Regions from separate parts of the Shewanella sp. Pdp11 genome, predicted to be linked through region 2. Evidence: predicted binding sites of a transcription regulator. Region 2 holds the regulator's gene; each other region holds the start of a gene.
The links. Region 2 encodes ArgR, which controls arginine synthesis, uptake and breakdown. Its sites were predicted from a motif close to ANTGAATANNTATTCANT; they were not measured.
Positions count from the first base shown of each region.

Region 1: the regulator ArgR is predicted to act here: its motif matches at 1,741-1,758, upstream of AYJ58_RS18735 (YjiH family protein).
Region 3: the regulator ArgR is predicted to act here: its motif matches at 2,856-2,873, upstream of argA (amino-acid N-acetyltransferase).

Region 1 covers NZ_CP015194.1:4,255,278-4,260,655, reverse strand. The annotation lists gene AYJ58_RS18735 (YjiH family protein) at 301-1,659, opposite strand; gene AYJ58_RS18730 (hypothetical protein) at 2,354-3,091, shown strand; gene AYJ58_RS18725 (U32 family peptidase) at 3,088-3,981, opposite strand; gene ubiU (ubiquinone anaerobic biosynthesis protein UbiU) at 4,013-5,023, opposite strand; gene ubiT (ubiquinone anaerobic biosynthesis accessory factor UbiT) at 5,161-5,378, shown strand, end outside.
Region 2 covers NZ_CP015194.1:4,831,548-4,836,925, reverse strand. The annotation lists gene ggt (gamma-glutamyltransferase) at 1-385, shown strand, start outside; gene AYJ58_RS21260 (Dyp-type peroxidase) at 629-1,564, shown strand; gene AYJ58_RS21255 (LysR family transcriptional regulator) at 1,637-2,539, opposite strand; gene AYJ58_RS21250 (NAD(P)-dependent oxidoreductase) at 2,646-3,278, shown strand; gene argR (transcriptional regulator ArgR) at 3,426-3,896, opposite strand; gene mdh (malate dehydrogenase) at 4,191-5,126, shown strand; gene AYJ58_RS21235 (thiol-disulfide oxidoreductase DCC family protein) at 5,231-5,378, opposite strand, start outside.
Region 3 covers NZ_CP015194.1:173,443-178,820, reverse strand. The annotation lists gene dut (dUTP diphosphatase) at 1-71, opposite strand, end outside; gene coaBC (bifunctional phosphopantothenoylcysteine decarboxylase/phosphopantothenate--cysteine ligase CoaBC) at 68-1,291, opposite strand; gene radC (RadC family protein) at 1,414-2,091, shown strand; gene rpmB (50S ribosomal protein L28) at 2,213-2,449, shown strand; gene rpmG (50S ribosomal protein L33) at 2,456-2,629, shown strand; gene argA (amino-acid N-acetyltransferase) at 2,953-4,272, shown strand; gene AYJ58_RS00815 (PH domain-containing protein) at 4,392-4,910, shown strand; gene rarD (EamA family transporter RarD) at 4,960-5,378, opposite strand, start outside.

The DNA.
Region 1 (5,378 bases), 580 kb from region 2:
TTGTTCGTGCCTCACAAAATTTTAGCCAACAATTTTTTGCCGATTACAACGCCGTTATCGCCATAGAAATTTTTATCCGAAATTCGCCTGATGCAGCCGAGGTTCTGACACGCTTTTGTCCCAAAGTGAGTTGTGTGCTGTCGAGTGGAGATTGTACGATTAAGTCACGCTATATAATCAAATCAGCCAGTTCGTGTATGAGTTAGTGCAAAAAGGGGAGTCAGTTAATCTGACTCCCCTTTTTTGGAACGCTTGTTGGACTTACATTAAAACCTACGTTAGGCCCAAACTAGCGTAATGTTAGAACAATAAATGCGCTACACCCGCGATAACAGGCAGAGTCACTAAGGTACGTAGAATAAATACCATGAAGAGCTCAACAAAATTGACGGGGATTTTACTGCCGATAAGTAATGCACCCACTTCACTCATGTAGATCAATTGAGTCACAGATAGTGCTGCAATTACAAAGCGGGTCATATCCGATTCAATCGAACTGGCCAGAATCGACGGAATAAACATATCCGCAAAACCCACCACAATTGTTTTAGAGGCTTCAGTCGCTTCAGGAATATGCAGTAATTCGAGTAATGGAATAAACGGCATACCCAGATAGTTAAAGATCGGCGTGTGCTCGGCAATAATCAGCGCCAAAGTACCAATGGCCATGACGACAGGGAGAATGCCAAACACCATATCGACAACGTTTTTAAGGCCTTCATTCAATACGCCTTTGATACCACCAGCACTGGCAGCTTTTTCTAAGGCTTTATCAAAACCCCAAGAGAAAGCATTGCGATCCGCGGGGATCAACTCATCATCTGGCGTGCGCGGGGTATCGTCTATGTAGTTGTCTTTCTTCCACGATAGCGGTGGCAGCTTAGGCACAATCACAGCGGCGGCAAAACCGGCGAGACACACAGTCAAATAGAAGGGCACAAACATGTGCTCTAACTTAACTTGCGAGATCACGACTAGGCTGAAGGTAATCGATACTGCCGAGAAGGTTGTGCCGATAACCGCCGCTTCTCTTTGGGTATAAAAACGGGCTTCGTATTGTTTGCTGGTCAGCAAAATTCCCACACTGCCATCACCTAGCCATGAGGCCATACAATCAATTGCGCTGCGACCCGGTAGATTGAACACGGGGCGCATGATTTTGGTTAATAGTGTGCCAAACAGTTCGAGCAGACCGAAGTTCAGCAGCAGCGGCAACAACATACCCGCAAAGATAAAAACAGAAAACAACACGGGCAGTAAGTCATTTAAGACTAATGCACCAGTGCTTGTGGAGTTAATGGCCTCTGGGCCTAAGCCTAAATAGGTCAGTACGACAAACACTGCACCTATGATCCGTGTGACCAACCATAATGGACTGACATTTAATAAGGCATTAAGGAAGTGATTCTGGGCCACAAACTTAGGCTTAAATGCTTTTGACAGCGAAGAGGCCAGCGCCGTAACCACGATAATTATGGTTACTATAAGGGTTAACACGCCGCTCAATGCGCCTTGCAGTGCTTTAGAGATAATCGCGATAGGAATAGTGATCGCATCGTTGTAACTGATAGGGGTCATAAATAACAACAGACCGATCAGTGAAGGGACGATAAAGGTGAGTATCGTCTTAATGTTTCGATTTTTATTTTCAGTAGCCAATTTTGTACACCTTAAAGTACGAGTCGTACATGGTAAATTTGAATTAATAGCCGCACGTAACACGCTGTTGACGCCAATTAAGGTGCATTTAAATTCAACTCAAAAACGAGAATGGGGAAGATTACTCGCTTAGCTTGTCTATGTAAAACGATTCGCTAGTTAGTTTGATATAAGCAGCAAAACAGCATAGTTATTTTACTTAAGTTGTCGGTGATATTAGGTCGGTGCTTTCGGGTGGATACAAGTAAAAACTCATTATAAACATTGTGTTAAGTATTCTTGTTTCTGGTGGGTTAATTCTTTGTGTGGTGTTGTAGTTAAAACGATTGAGATGTTGTTTCTGCACGAAAAAACATCAGTAACTTTAGCCTTACAGCCCTATTAGTTGGTTTTTTGTGCGATTTAAGCGGGCTATCGTGATAACACTTTCTACATGGCGTGGGCAGCAAGGCTTTACGGCTACCACTGTGATGCTCAGTCTATTTTGCTGCTCGGCACATTTTTATGCGACAAGCAGTTAAATCTGCTCAGTGAGATGAGTGATCTACCTCAGCATCCTGATGCTTTAGGTGTTGACTAAATAGTCGCTAATAACGATGAAAGTAAAAATATTATTCATAAAGCGGATACCCGCCGCTTTAAATCTTCTCATTTCCATGTAAGTTAGTATCACTCCTATCCAACTCAAGTATTCATGACGACAAAAGTAGAGAAGATTAAGATTAAAGGCGGTTCGACATTGGCCATTAAGTTTGGTTTTCTGGGGATCTTTGGGCTTCTAATCGGTATTGTGATGACTGTTTTAGGATTCGATGATGTCGAATCCCATCGCTTTAATTTTTTAAATTATACCCTTAGCGAATTGGGGACTTATGGTCACTCGTCTTTTGCTGTGATCCTTAACGGGGGATTGTTTTTTGGCAGCTTAAGTCTTGTGTTTTATTGTTTGTCTTCGTTACAGCAGGTGATGTCTTTTTGGGGATATCCTTTCTTTATTAGTTTGGCGTGCACTTTTTTAGCCTTAGCGAGCGTGGGATTATTTCCGGTGAACGTGTATCACCTGCACGTTTTAGGGTTGAAATGGTTTTTCTATCTGGGAAGCTTAAGTGCAATTTTCTACTTAGCCTGGGTCTGTCTCGGCAAGTCTTATTTTGGCCGTTGGACTGGGTTATTAGCCCTCATTGTGCTGTGCAGCATGATGACGTTTCTGTATGCGCCGCAATTGGATTTAGGTTTGACCGAAGGCGATAGGCCGTTTTATCAGGAGATGGTATTGCAGCTGCCGCGTCCTAGTTTGTGGTGGCCAGCCCTACTGGAATGGATAGGGCTGGGGAGTCTATTGTGCTGGACCACTGTGCTGCTTTTCAGTCAGTTACACTCCAACCAAGATCGAACCAGCCAAGAGTCATGCACAGATCAAGAGTTAGGCTAGGGAGTCGCATGCATAGCAAGGCCCGCTTCTCCAAACCAATAGCCGTTACACTGGGTTGTCTCTAGGTTCGCATCGCTGCCAATAGCAACGTTTTGAGCATTTTCAGACGTGTTAATCGCATCGACCAAGCTATTGGCTATGGTGATGCAGTCAAAGCTACTGGGTGATACCCGAAACACATCCACGCCCATCTTTACCATGGTTGCTATTTCACTGCGTAAATCTAAACAGCTAGCGGATTGGGTTTGGATCCCATTGAGCCTGAGTAAAGGCTGCTGCTCTTGGGTTTGCGCGAGTAGCCCTTTGCTGTATTCACGGCACACAGTTTCACAATGATCTTTGGTGAGTTGTTTGTGCCTAGCGGTAAAGCAGCGCGCCGAATGGGCGAGGGGCAAATAGCCGTGGCCGAGCACTTCCACCTCAAATGATGGCTGCTCTTGAATCACTTGTTGTAACCAAGCCTTAGATAGCTCCACTGGCATCACAAACCTTTGCATCCCAAATCGTTGCAAAATGTCTAAACTGGCGCGATTGTAGTTATTGATACTCGCGCCGCAGACGAAGGGCAGCTTGTGCTCGTTGGCGAGATAGACTGCCGCCATATCGTTCGCTTCAACGATAAATTCGCCGTTATCGACCTGGCGTTTCAGCTCAGTGTATTCCGATGGCGCTTCGATTAACGCCAGCGTTGATATCACCACTTCTTTACCCGCCTGCTTAAGCATCTGTGCCAGTTCGAGATAATCGCCCCACTTGAGTTCACGTCTGCGGCTGCAAACGGCCTCGCCTAAATACACTAAGGGAATTTGGCTGGCGGCGACTTGCTGATAAAAATCAGTGACCTGTTGTTTTTGCCAGCAATACAACAGCGGGCCTAGGGAAATATGCATAACTTATCCTTTGTTAATCTGGCATTAACCTTTATTGCCAATCACGCTCGTAGGCGCCAAGTGTGGTGATTTGACCCTCGGAAACTTTTGCAAGGGCTTGTTCCCAATGGGGTTGGTTTTGGCTTGTTGAGTACAGTTCGGGGTTATCTCGATAGGTGTCTATGGCTTGGCGCCAAACTCTCGTAACTTGCTCAACATAGGCAGGGCTGCGTTGGCGGCCTTCGATTTTTAGCGACACTATGCCCGCCTTAGCGAGTTCTGGCAGTAGGCTTAAGGTATTCAAACTGGTTGGTGATTCGAGTAAATACTGCGGCGAATCTTGATCTTCCGTGATGTAACGGCCTTTACATACCACGGGATAGCCCATCTGTTCATCAAGGGCCGACTTATCAATCAACACATCATTGAGCAGCGTTAATCGGTTCTGGCCTTCTTCCTGCCAGCGCACGTGTTTTGCCGGTGAACAAGAGCCGCCAGTATTGGGCGATTGTCCCGTTACATAGGATGACAGCTGGCAACGGCCTTCGGCCATAATGCACAGGCTACCGAAGGCGAACACTTCTAAATCCACTGGGCTGACCTTGGCAAGGTCACGCACTTGTTTCATCGATAACACCCGCGGCAACACGACTCTGGCGATGTTAAAGGCTTCCTTATAAAAGCTCAGCGCGCCGAGATTCGTCGCACTGGCCTGCACCGATAAATGCAGTGGCAGCTTGGGATAGTGCCTATGGGCATAATCGAGTAAAGAAAGATCGGCGACAATTAATGCATCCATACCCAGTTTTGCCGCTAAATCAATGGCCTGATACCAGCGGTGCTCTTCACCGGGTTTTGGAAAGGTATTTAAGGTCAAAAAAATTTTCTTGCCGTGCTTTTGCGTCAGCTCAGTGGCTTCTTGCAACTTTGCTGGGGTAAAGTTTAATCCTGCAAACGAGCGGGCGTTGGTGTCGTCTTTTAGTCCTAGATACACAGCGTCGGCTCCGGCATGTAATGCCGACTTTAGCGAGGCCAGATTTCCTGCTGGACACAACAGCTCCATAGTGATGCTCCCGATAAAATGATAGCCGCTGAGTGTAGGTAAGATTGAATGGCGATGAATTGATTTAAAACAGGTTTAAGATCATAAAATCCCGATAAACTGGGATATATATGTTTTATTCTTGTAGGGTTTACGCCATGTCCGCTGTTTTTTCCGCAAAAATCGCTCAGCAACTTTTAGAATTCACTCCAAAAGCCATTGGCTTTCCCCTTGCTAAAATGCCCTTTAGCCTCAAAGCGAAAGTGATCAGCCAATTACTTGGGCTATTACTCGCCGAGCAAGCAGCAGACGATGAACTCGGATTTTTGAGTGATAAATGGGTTGCGATCCGAGTGGATGATTTAAATCTGGCCTT
Region 2 (5,378 bases):
TATTCCCGCCTTTGTGACCAAAGACGGTAAGCCTTGGTTGAGTTTTGGGGTGATGGGCGGCGCGACTCAGCCACAAATGCACGCACAAATTGTAATGAATCTGATTGATTTTAAAATGAACTTGCAAGAAGCGGGCGATGCCCCGAGAATTTTGCATATGGGCTCAACCGAGCCCACCGGCGAAGTGATGAATGATGGCGGCTACGTCAGTCTGGAATCGGGCTTCCCTGTGGAAACACGCCGTGAGCTTATCAAGAAAGGTCATGTGCTGCGTGATGGACTTGGGGATTTTGGCGGCTATCAAGCTATTGGATTTAATGCTGAAACGGGCGTGTATCGTGGCGCTTCTGAGAGCCGTAAAGATGGTCATGCTGCCGGTTATTAACTTCAGCGTCACGCTAAGGTAAGCTCGAGGTAGAGTAAGCTTTGCTGCTCTAATTCGATTAAACTGAATGACGAGACTTTTCAGTCTCGTCATTTTTACATTAGGGATCTTGGGCGTGATATTGCTACCTAATGAGCATTATCATGATAAACCAGAACAAACTGTGCGTTAGTTAATGTCATTTTCAGGTAAAGTTGCGGATAATATTGCCGAAAATGAATTTAGAAAAAGGGTGATAACCAAATGGATATTCAAAATATGCCGCGTGAACAGTTGGGTGTGTGTGCCGAGGGGAACTTACACAGTGTCTATTTGATGTTTAATGCCAATGACAATGTCGAGTCGCAATTACGTCCCTGTCTTGCCAACGTTGCGCAGTATATTTATGAGCTGACAGATCAATACTCTGACAGTGCATTCAATGGTTTTGTGGGGATTGGCGCTAATTATTGGGATAGCCTCTACCCCAATGCTCGCCCTGAAATGCTCAAGCCTTTTCCTGCTATGCAAGTCGGCAGCCGCGAAGCGCCGGCAATTGAATATGATTTGTTCGTGCATATCCGCTGCGACCGTTACGATATTCTGCATTTAGTCGCTAATGAAATCAGCCAAATGTTTGAAGACTTAGTGGAATTAGTCGATGAAGAACGTGGGTTTCGATTTATGGATAGCCGCGATTTAACCGGCTTTGTCGATGGCACCGAAAACCCTAAGGGGCGTCACCGTCAGGAAGTCGCTCTGGTTGGCGATGAAGATCCAGAGTTTAAGGGCGGCAGTTATATTCACGTGCAAAAGTATGCCCACAATTTGAGTAAATGGCATCGATTACCGGTTAAAAAACAAGAAGATATTATCGGTCGCACTAAGCAAGATAATATCGAGTATGAATCAGAAGACAAGCCACTGACCAGCCATATCAAGCGGGTGAATCTTAAAGATGCGAATGGTCAGTCGATGGAAATCCTGCGCCAGAGCATGCCCTATGGTTCACTAAAAGAGCAGGGATTGATGTTTATTTCTAACTGCCGCACGCCTGAGCATTTTGAAAAGATGCTGCATAGCATGATGTTTGGTGATGGCGAAGGTAACCATGATCACTTGATGCATTTTACCAAGGCGATGACAGGCTCATCCTTCTTTGCCCCCGCATTGGATTTTATGCTGCAATTCGACGAATAAGCTTTCAATATTTGAGCAGATTCAGCATCAATGAAACGCACTTACGCTAACGCCTGAGTGCGTTTTTTTATGCTAATGCGCGGGAATCCATTTTTTGATATCGAGTTGCCATTGCTGGGCGGTGTAATCGATAAAGGCGCGCACCAGATTTTGCTGATAACTGCGGGACAAGTACACAGCCCACAGGGTTTGGCCTGGCGTCGTAAAGTCGGGCAACACTTCTTTAAGCTGGCCGCTGGCAAGGTATTGATTTGCTAAGTCGCAGGGCAAACGCACTATGCCATGTCCCCGCAGCGCCGCACTGACCAACACTCCCATATCGTTAGCCCTAAGATTCCCTGTAACTTTTACGTGCTCGGCTTGCAGCTCTTTCAGGAAAGGCCAATTTTGTTGCGCCGAGTGTATCAGGCAGTTGTGAGCCAGCAGATCTATCGGCTCGACAAGTGGTGTGTTGCTATCAAGGTAGCTTGGCGCAGCACAGATCACGGCATCTATAGTCATTAAACGCCGCGCAATCAAATTATCATCCGGCTGCTCGGTATAGCGCAATGCCACGTCGACTCGCTCATCTACCAATTGCGCAAAACTGTCCGACATCACCAGTTGAATGTTGACCTTAGGATGAATTTTAATAAAGCGATCGACAACATCGAACAGGCTGTGCTGTCCAAGGCCAATCGGTGTGGCGATACGAATACTGCCCACCAGTTCACTGTTATGGCTGTGGGCGCGGCTTTCCATGGCGGCAACTTCACTTAAGATCCGCTGGCAAAATTGCAGCGCTTCTTCGCCTTGTAAGGTCAGGCTGACGCTACGAGTGGTACGGTGGAGTAAGCGTAAACTAAGCCATTGCTCAATTTCTTGAATATGGCGGGATACCTGCAGGCGGCTGAGGTCTAAATGTTCGGCAGCTTTGGTAAAGCTGCCGCAGTTTGCGACTTCGACGAAACTGCGTATTGCGGCAATTTTATCCATATTAGTACCTCAAACTGAAACAATCATGCTCATTTATTGATGTTTATCACGTGAAACACTGCAAGTAAACTGGCTTCAATGTAAATCATCAGAGAGAGTTAACGAAATGAAAATCGCAATTTTAGGTGCAACAGGTTGGATTGGTGGTGCAATTTTAAAAGAAGCATTGAGCCGTGGGCACCAAGTAACAGCGTTAGTGCGTGATCCGAGCAAGTTATCTGTTACTGACGTGGCTGTGCATGCTGTGGATTTAGAGCAGCCATTAGTGGCAGAACCCTTCACTGGAGTAGATGTTGTCATTGCCTCTGTTGGTGGCCGCGCACAACAAAATCATGGCCTAGTGGCGAGTACGGTTCAGTATTTACTGGATGTGCTGCCCAACGCTAAGGTGCCACGTTTATTGTGGGTTGGTGGTGCAGGCAGCTTAGAAGTGGCACCGGGTGTGACTTTGGTTTCTAGCCCAGATTTTCCCGCTGCATATAAAGATGAGGCGTTAGCTCAGGGTGAAGCTTTGCAGGTATTCCGTGCGGCGCAAACTGCAATTAATTGGACCTTTGTGAGCCCAGCCGCTGAGATTTATCCTGGCGAGAGTGAAGGTCCATATCGCCTTGGTGGCGATAGCTTCTTTACCGATGCCAATGGTCGCAGCCGCATTTCTGTTACCGATTACGCTAAAGCCATGTTAGACGAAGCCGAACAGGGCACTCACGCAAATCAGCGCATCAGTGTGGCTTACTGATATCGCTACAGTTGAGTTAGATATAGTGAGTTAGATATTGTGCTGTAATCTGTAACGTAATCGGGACAACGACCAAATAATCAGCGCAAAATTGGACTGAAATGGGTACAGATGAAATAGAACAGGTCAGCAAGCTGACCTGTTTTTTTATTCTGCGTAATTGAATAAAGATTTGATGGTTTCTAAGGTATCGGCGATATCTTGGATGCTCGATGGACAAATAAAGATAGTGTCATCACCGGCAATTGTGCCCAAAATGCCTTCTGGTTTACCGATAGAATCCAATAAACGGGCAATCAGCTGCGCTGCACCTGGACTAGTTCGCACGACGATCATCGCTTGGTTATGATCGACGTCGAGTACCAAATTCTTCAGTGGGCTACCCGCAGTGGGTACGCCTAATTCGGCTGGTAAGCAATACACCATCTCTTGCTTAGCGTTGCGAGTCCGCACTGCGCCGAACTTGCTGAGCATGCGTGACACTTTTGATTGGTTAATATTACCAAAGCCTTCAGCTTGCAAGGCGGTGACGATTTCACTCTGAGAGCCAAAGCGCTCTTCTTTTAAAATCGACTTAAAAATTCTAACAAGGTCATCCTGATTCTTGGTCGTTTGCATAATATTATTATTCGTTATTCAAAAAAACAGGCCCATTTTGAATATTTTTAGAAAAATTGTCAACAAATAACCAGATTGGTTGAATAAAAATTCACTAACCCTCTGTGGTTAAGCATTTGCTGGGGGCGTAAAAATATCAATTTGAGTAATTGTTCTACATTGCTTCTATGTTATTCCGGAATTCTTTTGCCCCACGACTAAGGGATAATTGAAATTGTTGTGACATTCCAGTAATGTGACGCCAACGCAAATTAGATCCATGTCACACATATCCGAGAAATAACGGAGATAACTATGAAAGTTGCTGTACTTGGTGCTGCTGGTGGTATCGGCCAGGCTCTTGCCCTACTGTTAAAAACTCAATTGCCTGCGGGTTCTAAACTGTCTCTATATGATATCGCACCGGTGACTCCGGGTGTTGCGGTTGACTTGAGCCACATCCCAACTGCTGTTGAAATCAAAGGTTTTGCTGGTGAAGATCCAACGCCTGCCCTTGTGGGTGCTGACGTTGTGCTAATTTCTGCTGGTGTTGCGCGTAAGCCTGGTATGGACCGTTCAGATCTGTTCAATATCAATGCGGGTATCGTTCGCAACCTGATCGAAAAAGTAGCGGCAACTTGCCCTACGGCTTTGGTTGGCATTATCACTAACCCTGTCAACACCACTGTTGCTATCGCTGCAGAAGTGATGAAAAAAGCGGGTGTTTACGATAAGAACCGTCTGTTCGGTATCACGACATTAGACGTGATCCGCTCTGAAACTTTCATCGCCGAATTAAAAGGCCTGAACGTTGCTGACGTTAAAGTGAATGTGATCGGCGGCCACAGCGGCGTGACCATTCTGCCATTACTGTCTCAAGTTGAAGGCGTGACTTTCACTGACGAAGAAGTGGCAAGTCTGACAACTCGCATCCAAAACGCGGGTACAGAAGTGGTTGAAGCTAAAGCCGGTGGCGGAAGTGCGACTCTGTCTATGGGTCAAGCGGCTTGCCGTTTCGGTATGTCTCTGGTTCGTGGTCTGCAAGGCGAAGCTAACATCGTTGAATGCGCCTATGTTGACGGCGGCAGTGAGCACGCTGAATTCTTCGCACAACCTGTGCTGTTAGGCAAAAACGGTATTGAAAAAGTACTGCCTTACGGTGAAGTGAGTGCATTCGAAGCTAACGCTCGTGATTCTATGTTAGATACGCTGAAAGGCGATATCAAACTAGGCGTTGATTTCGTTAAATAATCTTTCGGATAATCTATTTAGATTATGACGAATTAAAAAACGGAGCCATTGAGCTCCGTTTTTTTATGCCTCAGTTTTACACTTGCTCAATTTAACTTAATCGATCAGCGACGCCTGGTGGGAATTTGGCAGTTATCGTCGCAGCGGGCTTTGCCCGTTAGTAGATAGGAGATGCGATATCTGTGTTTTGCGAATCTGAGATAGCACCAATCGGCCACAGTTTTAATCACGGGCAGGCGTAACAGTTGGATC
Region 3 (5,378 bases), 320 kb from region 2:
GCGTAGGCAGGTAAAGGAAATTCTGAGCCGATACGGGAGTCGAGAATTTTTAATTCAATCGGTGTTTTCATGTATTTGTTTTTTCTTTCACTATCAACGAAAGTAATTGCCGTGCCAGCGTGAGTTTGTCAGTGGCGGGCAAATCTTGGCTACCTTGCGGCCAGAACACTCGCAGGGCATTGGCATCGGCATTAAAGCCAATACCTGCAACGGAAACGTCGTTTGCGGCGATCATATTCAAGTTTTTACGTTTGAGTTTATCGCGGGCGTAGGCTTCTACATCATGGGTTTCTGCGGCGAATCCCACCACAAAAGGACGGTTAGGTAAGCTCGCAACCGTGGCTAAGATATCAGGATTCCTCACCAGCGCAAGTTGCATTTCTTCTGCCGATTTTTTGATCTTACAGGTGGCAATGTCGCTAATGCGATAGTCAGCAACGGCAGCGCAACCAATAAAAATATCTTTTTTATCAAGGTTATCCATCACAGCATCGAGCATATTCTGCGCCGATTCAACATCAATGCGGGTCACGCCTTCTGGGGTGCTTAGACTCACTGGGCCAGAGACTAAGGTGACCGTTGCGCCCATATCTGCTGCGGCTTTGGCTAAGGCAAAGCCCATTTTTCCAGAACTGTGATTCGAAATGTATCTGACGGGATCAATCGCCTCACGGGTTGGTCCTGCGGTGATCAGCACCGACTGTCCTGCGAGTGGCTTAAATTCAACGGCGTCATGCGTGGCAAAAAATTGTGTAGCCAGTTCCGCTATGTCTAATGGCTCTAACATACGACCCGGGCCGACTTCACCACAGGCTTGACTGCCACTGGCGGGTCCCCAAAGTGTAAAGCCGCGGGATGCCAGGCTGGTTAAATTCGCCTGCGTCGCTAGATTACGGTACATCTGCTGATTCATTGCTGGACACAGGGCAATGGGCGCCTCTGTGGCAAGACACGTGGTGGTGATCAGCTCATCGGCCATACCGGCATTAATCCGCGCCAATAGGTTTGCAGTTGCAGGGGCAATGATGACGAGATCTGCCCAACGAGCGAGTTCTATGTGGCCCATGGCTGCTTCTGCCGCAGGATCGAGCAGGCTTGAGGCAACGGGATGCCCAGATAACGCTTGCAGCGTAAGAGGGGTGATAAATTCCATCGCACTCTGGCTCATCACCACACGCACATCACAGCCACGCTCTTTTAAGCGGCGGACTAAATCAGCGCTTTTATAGGCCGCAATACCGCCGCCAATGCCCAGCAGGACGTTTTTATTTGTCAGACTCACAGACATCATCCGAGATAGAAATAATGCCGCCAACGATACCACAAAGCGGTGAATTTTAGTGACTCTCCCAGTTCAAAAAATCTCGTCCATACTCAGTAAAGTGAAAATATGTGAGATGACAGGGAGGTCGCATGGGGATTAAAGATTGGCCTGAGGGGGAAGGTCCCAGAGATAAACTGTTACAAAAAGGGGCGGGGCAGCTGTCGGATGCGGAGTTATTGGCGGTATTACTGCGGAACGGTTTAGCGGGATTAAATGCGGTTGACCTTGCAAGGTCGCTTATTAGCGAGTTTGGTGGCCTCAGAAACCTGCTTTGTGCGCCTCGAAATCAGGTATGTCGACTTCCGGGCGTAGGACCTGTAAAATACGCCCAGCTTCAAGCTGCTGCCGAATTAGCGCGGCGTGTAGCGCAGGAAAATCTGCAAAGAGGTCAAGTTTTAACAAATCCCGATTTAACTCGGGACTATTTAATGAGACAATTGGCCGATCGCTCCTATGAAGTGTTCGCAGTTTTACTGCTGGATAGCCAGCATAGAGTGATTCAATTTGTCGAATTATTCCGCGGCACAATAGACTCAGCCTCAGTGTACCCACGTGAAGTGGTGAGCTTAGTGCTGGAGAAAAAGGCCGCAGCAGTTATAGTTTGTCATAATCATCCGTCTGGTATTGCCGAGCCCAGTCAGGCTGACCGACGAATAACTGAGCGATTAAAAAATGCGTTAGCAACCATAGACGTATCCTTGTTGGACCATATGGTTGTAGGTGATCGAGAGATAGTTTCTTTTGCAGAACGAGGCTGGATTAATTAATCTAACACTTGATCTTCACTCTGTGATCGTGTATAAAATGCGCCCTCTTTGTGCCTCGGGCGACGGCCATACGAGGCACATTAATGCTCGAGCGTTAAAATTGTTTTTGGAGAAGATTGACATGTCAAGAGTATGCCAAGTTACTGGCAAGAAGCCGATGGTTGGTAACAACCGTTCGCACGCAAAAAACGCGACCCGTCGTCGTTTTTTACCTAACCTACAAAACCACCGTTTTTGGTTAGAAGAAGAAAAGCGTTTCGTACAGTTACGTGTATCTACTAAAGGTATTCGTCTGATCGACAAAAAAGGTATCGAAGTTGTTGTTGCTGAACTTCGTGCTCGTGGCGAGAAGGTATAATAGATCATGGCTAAAGCTAAAGGTAATCGTGAGAAGATCAAATTAGTTTCTACAGCTAAAACTGGTCACTTCTACACAACTGAAAAAAACAAGCGTAACATGCCTGAAAAAATGGAAATCAAAAAATTTGATCCAGTTATTCGTCAGCACGTTATCTACAAAGAAGCAAAAATCAAGTAATCCTTGGTTAGTGTTTCGAGAAAAGCCCCTTATTTAAGGGGCTTTTTTTTGCGCATTTTTTAGTGGTTAGTCATCAAGTTGAGATAATTGCCTCGCAAACTTAAGCCGCTGAATCATCCCCTACGAAGTTAAAAAAGTGTGAACACTTGCTGAAAATATAAAATAGTGCAGTTCTAAGCACTTTAAATCATAAAAGCTGCACTTTGGTGAGAATAAATTCTTTATATGTGAATTAAAATGCAATACCATACGCGAAAGTTAGCGATTCATTCCTGGCATGTCATAGTGACGCTGCCAGCTTAAAAATGAGGTGTAAATAACGCGTGCGTACCACTGAACTGGTTGATGGATTTCGTCACTCTGCCCCCTATGTTAATGCTCACAGAGGTAAAACTTTTGTGGTCATGCTGGGTGGTGAAGCTTTGGCTCAAAATCACTTCCGCGCCATCTTAAATGATGTCGCCCTGCTGCACAGTTTAGGGATTAAAGTGGTGTTAGTGTATGGCGCTAGACCGCAGATTGATGCTGCATTAGCCGTCAACGGTATTGAACCTGCCTACCACGAAGGTGTGCGTATCACGGATGAAGACTCGCTCAAAGTGATCAAGCAAGTTGCGGGTGCACTGCAATTTGATATCACAGCGCGTTTATCTATGAGCTTAAGCAATACGCCGATGCAAGGCGCGCAAATTAACTTAGTGAGCGGCAACTTTGTGATTGCTCAACCTCTTGGTGTCGACAATGGTGTGGATTTTTGCCTGAGTGGCAAAGTGCGTCGTATTGATGTGCAAGGCTTAAAACGTCAGTTAGATAATCACTGCATCGTGTTGATGGGGCCGATTGCGGCTTCTGTGACGGGTGAAAGTTTTAATCTGACCGCCGAGGAAATCGCGACCCAGGTGGCGATCAAACTCAAAGCAGATAAGATGATCGGTTTTAGCTCACAGAACGGTATTCTCGATCGCAATGGCGATGTCATTGCCGAGTTGATGCCGAACGATGCGCAAAACATCATGAACAAGCTGGCCGAGCAAGGTTCTGCCTGCATTGGCACTATGGCTTTCTTGAAAGCGAGTATTGATGCTTGCCGCAATGGTGTGCCGCGTTGTCACTTAGTTAGCTACCTCGAAGATGGCGCTTTACTGCAGGAACTGTTTTCCCGCGAAGGGATAGGTACGCAAATCGTGACTGAGAGTGCCGAGCGTTTACGCTGTGCGTCGATCGCCGATATTGGCGGTGTACTGAACCTTATTCGTCCATTGGAGGAGCAAGGCATTCTGGTGCGTCGTAGTCGTGAGCAGCTTGAGATTGAAATTGAACAGTTCATGTTGATTGAACGTGATGGTTTAGTGATTGGTTGCGCTGCGCTTTATCCTTTTGAAGAGGACAATGCAGGCGAGTTTGCCTGTTTGGTGGTGCATCCCGATTATCGCGATGCCGACAGAGGGAGCCTACTGCTGAAGAACATTATCAATCAGGCCAGAAACCGCGGCTATTCACGCTTGTTTGCGCTGACAACTCGGAGCATTCACTGGTTCCTCGAGCATGGTTTTGTGATTGAAGATGTTGAAGCACTGCCACAGAAGAAAAAGCAGTTGTATAACTATCAACGCCGTTCCAAAATTCTCGCGCTCGATCTCTAAGCCGTTCTAAATCAATCCAATCAATGCCAGCCTAGTACTCATATTAGCGCTGGCATTTTTATTGACATAATATGTCTTTGTTGGCAGATTAAGACTTCACTGCACGGGAGATACTGCCAATGAGTCCTCAATTTTTTGAACTCGCCCCTTTAACCCAAACCTCTATCTTTAGTTTTATCGTCTTATTGCTCGGTTTAGCGGGTATCTTGCTGATGTTATGGCTAAAAAATATGCCAAAGATAGCGAAGTCAGCGAGTTTAGGCATATTGCTGGTGATGATGGGCGGATTTTCTTGGGTCTTTTATCAGTCTAATAGTGCCGAGTTAGTGTTAACCGATACTGAGCTTACCTTGGATGTGCCCTTCTATAAAGTGCAGTTATCCCGCGCGGATTTATTGCCCGCCGAGGCACGCAAAGTCGATTTGCAACAAGAGGCAGAATTGACTCCGAGCTTTAAAACCAACGGCATAGGCATGCCGGGATTTCAATTGGGCTGGTTTAATCTACAGGGAAAAGGTAAGGCATTTTTGGCGATAACAGATAAATCGCAGTTAGTGTTAGTGCCAACGGCTAAAGGCTACTGTTTATTACTGACAGTACCGCAAGGGAGTGAGTTTTTAGCACAGTTGCAGAAGTAATCATCATATGTCATCGCTTCTGCCACTGTGTTTATCGGCGTGATAATGCTCACGCCGTTTTGCGTTTATAGGCCATATCTAAGGTAAAGACGAGCAGCGCGCTCCAGATAAAGCCGAAGGTCACACCTTTTTCGGCATCGAAGGGCTCATTAAACAGACTCACCGCGAGGATAAACATAATACTTGGGCCGATATATTGGAAAAAACCAAGCATAGACAATGGAATACGTACCGCTGCTCCTGCAAAACACAGTAAAGGAATGGTAGTCACTATCCCAGCCGCCATTAACATCAGATTCAGTTGCCAATCATTAGTCAGCATGCTCGCTGTGGCTGTGTCTAAGGTCGCGACGAGGTAAATTAGCGCGACCGGTAATAACACTGCGGTTTCGACCAATAAACCAGCCTTAGCATCCACATTGACCTTTTTTCGCAGCAGTGCATAGAAACCAAAGGTGCCCGCGAGTG